3 regions of the Pseudomonas nanhaiensis genome follow, and region 2 is predicted to be linked to each of the others. Evidence: riboswitches for the same ligand, from Rfam matches in the RefSeq annotation. Region 2 holds a riboswitch; each other region holds the start of a gene.
The links. A riboswitch is a leader RNA that binds a small molecule or an ion and turns the genes downstream of it on or off. The one in region 2 is predicted to bind cobalamin.

Region 1 (3,274 bases), 1.8 Mb from region 2:
TCTCGGCCAGCGCGTCGTTGTGTTCAGGCAGGTTGACCCCACGCTCCTGCAGCAGGTCGAGCAGGGCATCGGCCGACGCGGGCAGCGGACCGGTAGCGTACCCCTCGGCCTGCAGGCGACGAAGTATTTCCAGCAGTGATTGGGGTACGTCGAGATTGTCCGCACCGATATTGTGGCGGCCAGGCGGATGGTTGTAATAGATGATGCCGACCCGCTTGCTGGCATTGTCGGTGTCCTGCAGGCGCTGCCAGCCGCGAACCCGATCGGCCAGTGCCTCGACCCGTTCGGCGATCGGAACGCTGAAGCCGTAGCGGATACCGCTGACCGGATCTTCGCGCGCAGATTGCCAGGTGGCCAGCGCCAGCGGCTGGCTGGCGCCCTGCAGTTCCGGCAGCGCCAGCTGGTAATGCACCTTGTCGCGCCCGATCCCGTCAGTGGAGAGCTGCCAGGCCTGCTCATCCCGATCATCCAGACGCAAGCCCTTGATCACCGGCACATCGAGCCGGGCCAGAAGCCTGCTGGCTTCTTCGCGGCCTTCGCCGCCGCCCATGACGAAATCCTGCAGCACCACCACGGCGGCCAGCGGCGCCTGTTTCCGCTCGACCAGCCACTTGAGCGCCGATACCGTGCCTTCACCCCAGTCAGCAAACACGCTGACGCAGCCCAGCTTGCGGTCCGCCAATGCCTTACAGAGCTGGTCGTTGAGTTCTCGGTCGCCGCTGCGATCGGCGCGGCTGTGATCTATGATCGCCACGCTGCGGCCATCGCTCCATTGCAGTTCTTCGAGGTCGCGGATCGCGCCGGCCTGGTAGAAACGCCATGGCGGGCGCGCTACAGGTGCCGCGACGTTCACCCGGGGCTCGCTGCGCGCGGCAAGCCAACCCAGCAGCCGGGCGATATTGTCGCTGCCGCCTGCCAGCCAGTAGCTGCGCGCCTGGATCCACTCGGCCTGCTGCGGATGCGCGCGCTGCATATCCGCGACCCACTTCGACAGATCATTGCCCGGCTTCTGCGCTCCCAGCAGCCGCGCCTGATCGGCATTATCGAACGTCGGAGCGCCAGCGCTGCGGGAGAGCGCCACCAGGCGCTGCTCGCTGTGCATTATGAAAAGATCCTTCCCCGGCCAGCGCTGCAACAAGGTGTGCAGGCGTTCGGTTTCCGGGCCGAACAGACCGACCGCCAGCACCTGCGTGCCATCGTTCAGCCAGCGCTGGATTTCGGCGTCACTGAGCTCTGCAAGCTGCTCCGGCGTCCGGGCGCTGATCGGGACCTGGGCCCCGGAGTCAGCGAAGCTTGCAGCGGCCGCCGCAAACTCGGCAGCGCTGTACTGGGAAACAATGGCGTTGATCCGGGCGTGACCCAGAGCCGGCCAGAAGAGGCCGAAGAGAAACAGCAGCAAGAAAATTCGATGGTGTCGCATGCCCACTCCGTCATGACGTGGGCTACCGACGACAGCAGAAGACGCATGTTCTGCAATCCATCGGGAAGTCGCCCACCGCAACCTAACCTGAGGGAGTGTGGGCTGTATCGGGCTCGGTCGTCCGGGACGACCCTACCGTTGCGGGGGCAGCGACAGCATTCGACTGTCTTCCAATTTAACCCGTCGGAACGGGCACCACGCACTCCATGTGCCGCGCGTCAAAGCGTGGCAAGCGAAGCACCATACGCAGGGCACACGTGGGAATCAAGCACGCGGTCAGATTCGGTGGGCAGCAATCAGAAAATCAGCATGAGCAGGCCAATGATGACCAACAGGCCGATGAGGAAGATGATACCGACCGTACTGGCGAGAAATTTAAGCATGCGACGCTCCTGAAAAAGGGGGATTCACAGGGTGTGACCCGAACCTGACCGGTAGGTTCGGGCCAGGCGCGCTTCAACCTTCGCTACGGGCCGGGTCGGCGCTGCGCGGATAGGTCCGCTCTTCCTGGATGCTCCCGTCCTGCAGATGAATCTTCACCGAGCCAGTCTTGCCTTCCATGAATTCCTTCATCAGCGTCAGCATCTCCTTTTTGGTTTGCGCGCGCCTTGCCGGCCTCGATGCGCCTTCCTTGATCAGCTGCCAGCCATTGTCGGTCGGGGTGACGTGATAGTTCTGCATGAGCGTACTCCTCGTTGGGGTCAACGTTTCAAACCGAGACGTTCGCGCATCTCGGCAGTAATGGTCTGCTCAACTTCGGCATAGCCGGCCCAGGGATCATCATCCAGCTCCTCGAGCCGTTCGTGCAGGTTATGGACAGTCCAGAGGTTGGCGCTCGGGATCTCGGTAATCTCCTCGCGGAAGATGGGCACCGATACCGGCATGCCTTCACGGGTGCGCGCGGCGAAGGGGCCGATGGTGGTGGCACCCTGGCTGTTGCGCAGATAGTCGATGAAGATGCGTCCGACGCGATTCTTCGGCCCTGACACCGCAGAAAACCGTTCGGGAAGCAGCTTGGCCATATGTTTGACGATGGCCTGGCTGAAGCTTTTCACCTCGCTCCATCCGGCAGACGGGGTGAGCGGGACCACCAGGTGGATACCCTTGCCGCCGCTGGTCTTGGCAAACGACTGCAGCCCCAGCTCGTCGAGCACTGCCAGTGTCAGCTGGGTCGCTTCGACCATCGCCTTCCACGGCAGCGCCGGATCGGGATCAAGGTCGAGGATGAAGCGATCGGGCCGTTCCAGATCCGCGGACGTTGCATTCCAGGTGTGGAATTCGATGGTGCCCATCTGCACCGCGCCGATCAGCGCCTCAGCGTTGTTGACCATCATCACCGGCTGGCCGGAATATTCCTTGCCCATGGTTTCGATGCCGGGGATGGCCAGACGGTCGGCGTTCTTCTGGAAGAACAGCTCGCCAGCGAGGCCCTCGGGGGCGCGGACCAGCGCTACAGGGCGATTCTGCAGATGGGGCAGTATCCAGCCGGCGACCCGGGCGTAGTACTCCGCCAGCTGCAGCTTGGTGGTCCCGCTACTGGCATCGATCACGCGGTCGGGGTGGGTGATGCGCAGATTCGGTCCGGCGTTGCCAGCCGCCTTGCCGGTCTGCTTGGCGGACCCGCCCCGGGCACCGCCCTGCGGCGCCGCGGCTGGCTTTTCGGCGACGATATCCGTCGCCGGCTTGTCGTCTCGCAGCCCCTGGAATACAGCGTGCCGCACACTGCCATCCTTGGTCATCTCGGCGTACGAGACTTCCGCCAGCAGCTTCGGCTTCAGCCAATGAACGCCTCGCGCATCAACTCCCTTTGGCGGATTGGCAAGTGCCGGCTTGTCGACTTCCAGCGGTTTGAGT
Region 2 (3,274 bases):
CAAACCCATAGCCGATACTGCCGGTATTGTGGCGGCCATGCTCCTGGTTGTCGTCGCTGCGTACGCCTAGTTGCCAGCTATGGCGGCCGAAGTCGGCGAGGTATTGGGCATACACGCCGTGGTTGTCCCGGCTGTCTTCACGGAAGTCCGTGGTGCCGTTGACCGAATCCTCGAGATAATCGTAGCCGAGGGTCAGCAACTGATCCGTGCCGACCTGCAGGTCGTTCTGCCAACCGAAGCTGTCGCGACGGGTATCGATGCGTGTGTTGAACACACTGCCATTGAAGGTATCGAGCTTGTCCTCGCTGCGCCCTGCCTGCAACGTGACCTGCCAGGGCTCGAGCGGAGCAAAGGCTGCTCGCGCTCCATAGGTCTTGAGCACGTTATCGGCATTGGCGAGGCGGCCGGAATCGAAGTCGTTGTGCGAGCGCACTTCGGTAAGATAGCCATCCAGCGCCAGACCGCTGTCGAAGCGATAGCCGCCGTTGAGGCTGGCCGACAATTCGCGATACCCGTCATGGTCCGGCTCCGGTGCAGGTGAGCCCGGCCGCGCATCAATGCCACGCGTATCCAGGCTGCTGACGCCAAGGTTGTACCAGGCGCTGCCCTGTCCGCCCGACACACCCGCACTGCCGGCGTGATGGTTGTGGCTGCCGGCGGTGATCGATGCATAGGGCGTGACGCCGTCCTGTTCACCGCGTCGGGTGAATATCTGGATGACGCCACCGATCGCTTCCGAACCGTACAGACTGGAGCGCGGCCCTCGCACAACTTCGATGCGTTCGATCAGCTCGACCGGCAGGTTCTGCCAGGCCGCATCACCGGTTGTGGCCGATCCCGTGCGCACGCCGTCGATCAGTACCAGTACGTGGTTGCTGTTGCTGCCTCGAATGCTGACCGTCGTATTCTTGCCCGCGCCGCCCGTGTTTGTCAGGCTGAGTCCGGGTACCCGGCGCAGAAGATCCGGCACATTGTTGGCCTGCAGACGCTCGATTTCGTAACGGCCGATCACACTGGTCGCGGCGATACCGGGGGTGGTGCTCTGAGTGGTTCGGGTGGCCGTGACCACCTGATCGTCGAGGCGATAGGGGTTTGCTACGGATGACGTGGAAATAGCGAAGATGGCCGCGGCGACCGAGGCGGAAAGAAGAGTATTCATTGGTGTCTGGCTGCTCCGTCGTGCCTACCCGCACGACCCTGCTGTTGGTAATGCAGGGGCGAACAACGCTGGCAGACGGCACGCGAGCCGCACACCCGCAGAAGCCCGCCGCTCTGCTGTGAAAGCGTCAGGCCGGTCTCCGGGCTCACAAGTGAATGATCCATCACATGGATCGTCGATTCGGCGATTGCACCTTCCCATGCCGAGGCACAGTGGTCTGAGCGATCGCTGCCGGCCAGATGGCTGGCGGCACTTGTATACCGTTGCGGGGGCAGCGCCGGGTTTGCTCATCGAGCGTACCGGCTTCCCAGTTTCACCCACCGAATCATTGGCGGGCACCTGAAGCAGGCGCAAGGTTAGAAGTTTTGTAACAAGGCGTCAACGGAGATTGCGGTTCGGCGGTGCATTGCGGATAGCGGATTTGCCACAACGCCTGCCAGTCGTCACCATGAAACGGGACAGTCTGTCAGGAGTCGCGTCATGAGGATCGGAGAGTTGGCCGCCGTCACGGCGTGCCCGGTAGAAACCATTCGTTACTACGAGCGTGAGGGGTTGGTCCCTGCCCCGTCCCGCCTGGCGAACAACTATCGAATCTACGGGCGCGAACATGTAGAGCGGCTGACGTTCATTCGCAACTGCCGCTCTCTGGACATGACGCTGGAGGAGATCAGACGCTTGCTGTCCCTGCGTGACCAGCCGAGCGAGAGCTGTGATTCGGTGAACAGTCTGATCGACGAGCACATGCGCCATGTGCAGACACGCATCGATGCCCTCCATCAACTGCAGGCTCAGCTGGCTCAGCTACGGGATCGATGTGCCGGCTCGCAGGACATCGACCACTGCGCAATCCTTGGGCAATTGAAAACCACTGGTGCGCTGACGCCGTCGGAGTCCGACGGCAGCCATGTCGGCCGCAGCCACCCTCATCGCTAGGCGCTCAGGCTGCGCGGGGACGCTGCAGCCGGCAGCAGGCGGAAACCGGTCCGGTAGCCGTGAACGAATCTTTCCCATACCAGTCCCAATCCGAAAGCGAGACCACCAAAACGTCGTCCTAGACCAGATGGCCAGGGTTCGCTCGTTTGGCAACGCCGGTTCGCCGGCGGGAGCAGTGGTTCGTTCGCGATGGTGCGACCTCACCATCTGTTGCCAGAGCGCTTCGAAGAAGGCGCAGGATGCCAGGAAGGTCCAAGCCGGATGAGCACCAGGCCCCATAACAGGTGCCCTGATGAGCAAAGCGACAGACTGCACGATTATCTACGACGGACAGACACTGACCGGCAAAGCGGATCAGCCTCTGGTCGAATTCCTCGGCGAACACGGCATCGATCTGCCGCATGTCTGCTATCACCCGTCTCTGGGACCGTTGCAGACCTGCGATACCTGCTGGGTGCTGGTCGATGGCGAGCTGCAGCGCGGCTGCACCTTGAAAACCTCCGAGGGGCTGGCGCTCTCCAGCACCGGCCAGGCGCAGACCGCACGCGGCGAAGGGATGGACCGTCTGCTCGCCAAGCATGAGCTGTATTGCACCGTCTGCGAGAACAACAACGACTGCACCCTTCACGACACGGTCGTGAGCATGGACATTCCGATTCAGCGTTATGAATTCCAGCGCACGCCGCACGAGAAGGACCATTCCAACCCGTTCTATACCTACGATCCCGACCAGTGCATCCTCTGCGGACGCTGCGTCGAGGCCTGCCAGAATGTCGAGGTGAACGAAACGCTGAGCATCGACTTCACCATGGAGCGTCCGCGCGTGCTGTGGGATGGCGGCGACACCATCGAGGGATCAAGCTGCGTGAGTTGCGGGCATTGCGTGACCGTGTGTCCCTGCAATGCGCTGATGGAAAAGACCATGCAGCCCGATGCGGGCCCCTTCACGTCCATTCCCCAGGAGGTGAAGCGTCCGATGATCGACATGGTCAAGACCGTCGAACGCACGATCAGCGCCAAGCCGATCACTGCGATTTCGGTCATGGACAAGCACTGGCGGCAGCCGGAGGTAAAGCGCACCAAGACCGTTTGCACTTACTGCGGCGTCGGCTGCTCCTTCGAGATGTGGACGCGTGATCGACAGATCCTCAAGGTGCAACCAGTGGAAAATGCGCCGGCCAA
Region 3 (3,274 bases), 1.1 Mb from region 2:
GTATGGGATGTGGGCCACCAGGCCTATCCGCACAAGATCCTTACCGGCCGACGCGAACGGATGCAGACCCTGCGCCAGAAGGACGGCCTGGCCGCCTTCCCCCGCCGCAGCGAAAGCCCCTATGACACCTTCGGCGTGGGACACTCGAGCACCTCCATCAGCGCTGCCATGGGCATGGCGGTGGCCGCGCGTCTGCGCGGTCTGGAGCAGCGCACGGTCGCGGTCATCGGCGATGGCGCACTGACTGCCGGCATGGCGTTCGAAGCGCTCAATCATGCCTCCGACGTCGAGCCGGACATGCTGGTGGTCCTCAACGACAATGACATGTCCATCTCGCGCAACGTTGGTGGTCTGTCCAACTATCTGGCCAAGATTCTCTCCAGCCGCACCTACTCGCATGTTCGCGAGGGCAGCAAGAAGGTCCTGTCGAAGATTCCCCAGGCCTGGGAGCTGGTACGGCGCACCGAAGAACATGCCAAGGGCATGCTGGTGCCGGGGACCATGTTCGAGGAGCTGGGCTGGAACTACATCGGTCCTATCGATGGGCACGATCTGCCGACTCTGGTGACCACGCTGAAGAACATGCGCAAGCTCAAGGGGCCGCAGTTTCTACATGTGATCACCCAGAAGGGCCGGGGCTTTTCTCCGGCTGAAGCCGATCCTATCGGCTATCACGCGATTACCAAGCTGGAGCCCAAACCCGCTCCGGCGACACCGGCAAGCGCCAGCAAACCGAAATACTCCAACGTTTTCGGTCAATGGCTGTGCGACATGGCTGCACAGGACAAACGCCTGGTCGGGATCACCCCGGCGATGAAGGAAGGCTCCGACCTGATCGCCTTCAGCGAACGCTTTCCGGACCGCTACTTCGACGTTGCCATCGCCGAGCAGCATGCAGTGACCCTGGCGGCAGGCATGGCCTGCGAAGGCATGAAGCCGGTTGTGGCGATCTATTCGACCTTCCTGCAACGTGCCTACGATCAACTGGTGCATGACGTCGCAGTGCAGAATCTCGATGTCCTGTTCGCCATCGACCGTGCGGGCCTGGTCGGCGAAGATGGGCCGACCCATGCGGGCAGTTTCGATCTGTCGTACCTGCGGTGCCTGCCCAACATGGTCATCATGGCCCCGGCCGATGAAAACGAAACGCGGCAGATGCTCAGCACCGGCTTCCTGTTTTCCGGTCCGGCCGCTGTCCGCTATCCGCGCGGCATCGGCCCGGGCGCAGCAATCGACCCGTCGCTCGAACCGTTGCCAATCGGCAAGGGTGTGATTACCCGCCAGGGTAGCGCGGTCGCCATGCTCTGCTTCGGCACCTTGCACGCCAACGCACTGACCGCTGCCGCCTCGCTGGACGCCACCGTGGCCAACATGCGCTTTATCAAGCCGCTGGATACCGATCTACTTCGCCAGCTGGCAGAGGACCACGACCTGCTGGTTACCGTCGAGGAAAATGCCGTCATGGGTGGTGCCGGCAGCGCGGTGAACGAGTGGCTGCTTGCCGAAGGCATCAGCAAGCCCGTTCTCAACCTCGGACTTCCAGACATCTACGTCGAACACGCCAAGCCATCGGAAATGCTGGTTGAATGCGGTCTTGACGCCCCCGGTATCGAGAAGGCAGTACGCGCTCGGCTGGCACTGTCTGGTGAACCGACGATCAGGCAGGCTTGACCCCATCGCGCCGAACCAATAAAGTCCGTCGGCTTTTCAATCGCAGGGTGCCCGGTTATGCCGGGTGAAACGGGAAGTCGGTGCAACTCCGACGCTGCCCCCGCAACGGTAAACGACCGCAGGCCAGGCCTGCAGAGCGCGCCATCAGCCACTGTGCTTCAGCATGGGAAGGCGGCCCGCTCGATGTCGTGAGCCCGGAGACCGGCCCTGATGATTGCTGAGGTGACGCGGAGGGCGCCACCGGTCAGCGCAGGCGTGCGGCCGATTCCCTTCGAACCTCAAGCCTGGCCGACTTTCGCCCTCCTCAAAAGCTGCTTTTGAGGATATTCATGAACAAGTCGTTGTTTCTGCTACCTGCCCTGCTTCTGCCGACCGGCGCGCTCGCGGCCGGCCCCCTCGCCCTGAGCGACAGCATTATCACTGCCTCGCGGCAGCCCCAGCCAGCCGGCAGCACTGCCGCTGCCAGCAACGTGTTTACCCGCGCCGATATCGAACGACTGCAGCCCCGATCCGTGGCCGAGCTGCTACGGCGCATCCCTGGCGTATCAATCACCACCAACGGTGGATTGGGCAGCCTGACCACCCTGTCGATGCGCGGCACCAGCGCGACGCAAAGCCTGGTGCTGGTGGATGGCCAGCGCATCGGTAGTGCATCGGCCGGCCAGCCCAGCCTGGAGTTTTTGAATATCGAGAACATCGAGCGCATCGAGGTCATCCGCGGGCCGCGCTCGGCGATCTATGGTTCGGATGCGATCGGCGGTGTAATTCAGATATTCACCCGTCGGGGTACCCCGGGCCTGCAGCCCAGATTGAAGCTGGGTATCGGCAGCAATCAGACCTATGTGCGCAGCCTGGGGCTCTCCGGCGGCGACGCGCGCACGACATTCGACATCGGCGCAACCTTGAGCGAGACCGCCGGCTTCGACCGCACGCGCCACAATCAGGGCGGGGACCAGGATCGCGACGGCTACCGCAACGAGGCTTACAACCTGAGCGTCGATCATTGGGTGACCGACGCCGTTGAGCTGGGCGTCCGTTTAGCTGAACAATCGGGCAACACCGAGTACGACCTCTTTGGCAATCCAGAAGACGATTTCCGGCTGAGCACTGCGTCGACCCATCTGCAATGGCAGGCCAATCCGCTCTGGACGACACGCCTCGAGGCCGGTCATGCCGAAGACAAGCGCGACAGCCGCTATGATCTCGCGACATACACGTACAACACCTACCGCGATTCGGCCAGCTGGCTGAATACCTTGAAGCTGAGGGACGCGCACCAGCTGCAGGCTGGCCTGGATTGGTGCGAGGACCGCCTGCACAGCAACTCGAGCTTCACCCGGACCGAGCGTTACAATCAGGCTGCCTTCGTGCAATACCGGTTCGGCGGCGATCGCCTCGGCGTGGAGCTCGGTTGGAGGCACGATGACAACGAACAGTTCGGCCATGCCAACACACGCAATGCCGCACTGATCTTGCCGATTGCTGACGGCCAGAGCCTGGTGGCTTCCTATGGCGAAGGCTTCCGAGCTCCGACCTTCAACGACCTCTACACGGCCTTTGGCGCCAACCCACTACTGAACCCCGAGCGTTCCAAGAGCTACGA

Region 1: another riboswitch for cobalamin. It lies ahead of KEM63_RS01490 (cobaltochelatase subunit CobN); the one in region 2 lies ahead of btuB (TonB-dependent vitamin B12 receptor).
Region 3: another riboswitch for cobalamin. It lies ahead of KEM63_RS15170 (TonB-dependent receptor domain-containing protein); the one in region 2 lies ahead of btuB (TonB-dependent vitamin B12 receptor).

Annotation. Positions count from the first base shown of each region.
Region 1 is NZ_CP073751.1:320,012-323,285, reverse strand. Features, by position in the region: gene KEM63_RS01490 (cobaltochelatase subunit CobN) at 1-1,420, opposite strand, end outside; cobalamin riboswitch at 1,503-1,635, opposite strand; gene KEM63_RS01485 (hypothetical protein) at 1,678-1,851, shown strand; gene KEM63_RS01480 (DUF2188 domain-containing protein) at 1,877-2,101, opposite strand; gene ligD (DNA ligase D) at 2,122-3,274, opposite strand, start outside.
Region 2 is NZ_CP073751.1:2,164,229-2,167,502, forward strand. Features, by position in the region: gene btuB (TonB-dependent vitamin B12 receptor) at 1-1,159, opposite strand, end outside; cobalamin riboswitch at 1,273-1,517, opposite strand; gene cadR (Cd(II)/Pb(II)-responsive transcriptional regulator) at 1,640-2,092, shown strand; gene fdhF (formate dehydrogenase subunit alpha) at 2,385-3,274, shown strand, end outside.
Region 3 is NZ_CP073751.1:3,307,323-3,310,596, forward strand. Features, by position in the region: gene dxs (1-deoxy-D-xylulose-5-phosphate synthase) at 1-1,671, shown strand, start outside; cobalamin riboswitch at 1,701-1,895, shown strand; gene KEM63_RS15170 (TonB-dependent receptor domain-containing protein) at 2,001-3,274, shown strand, end outside.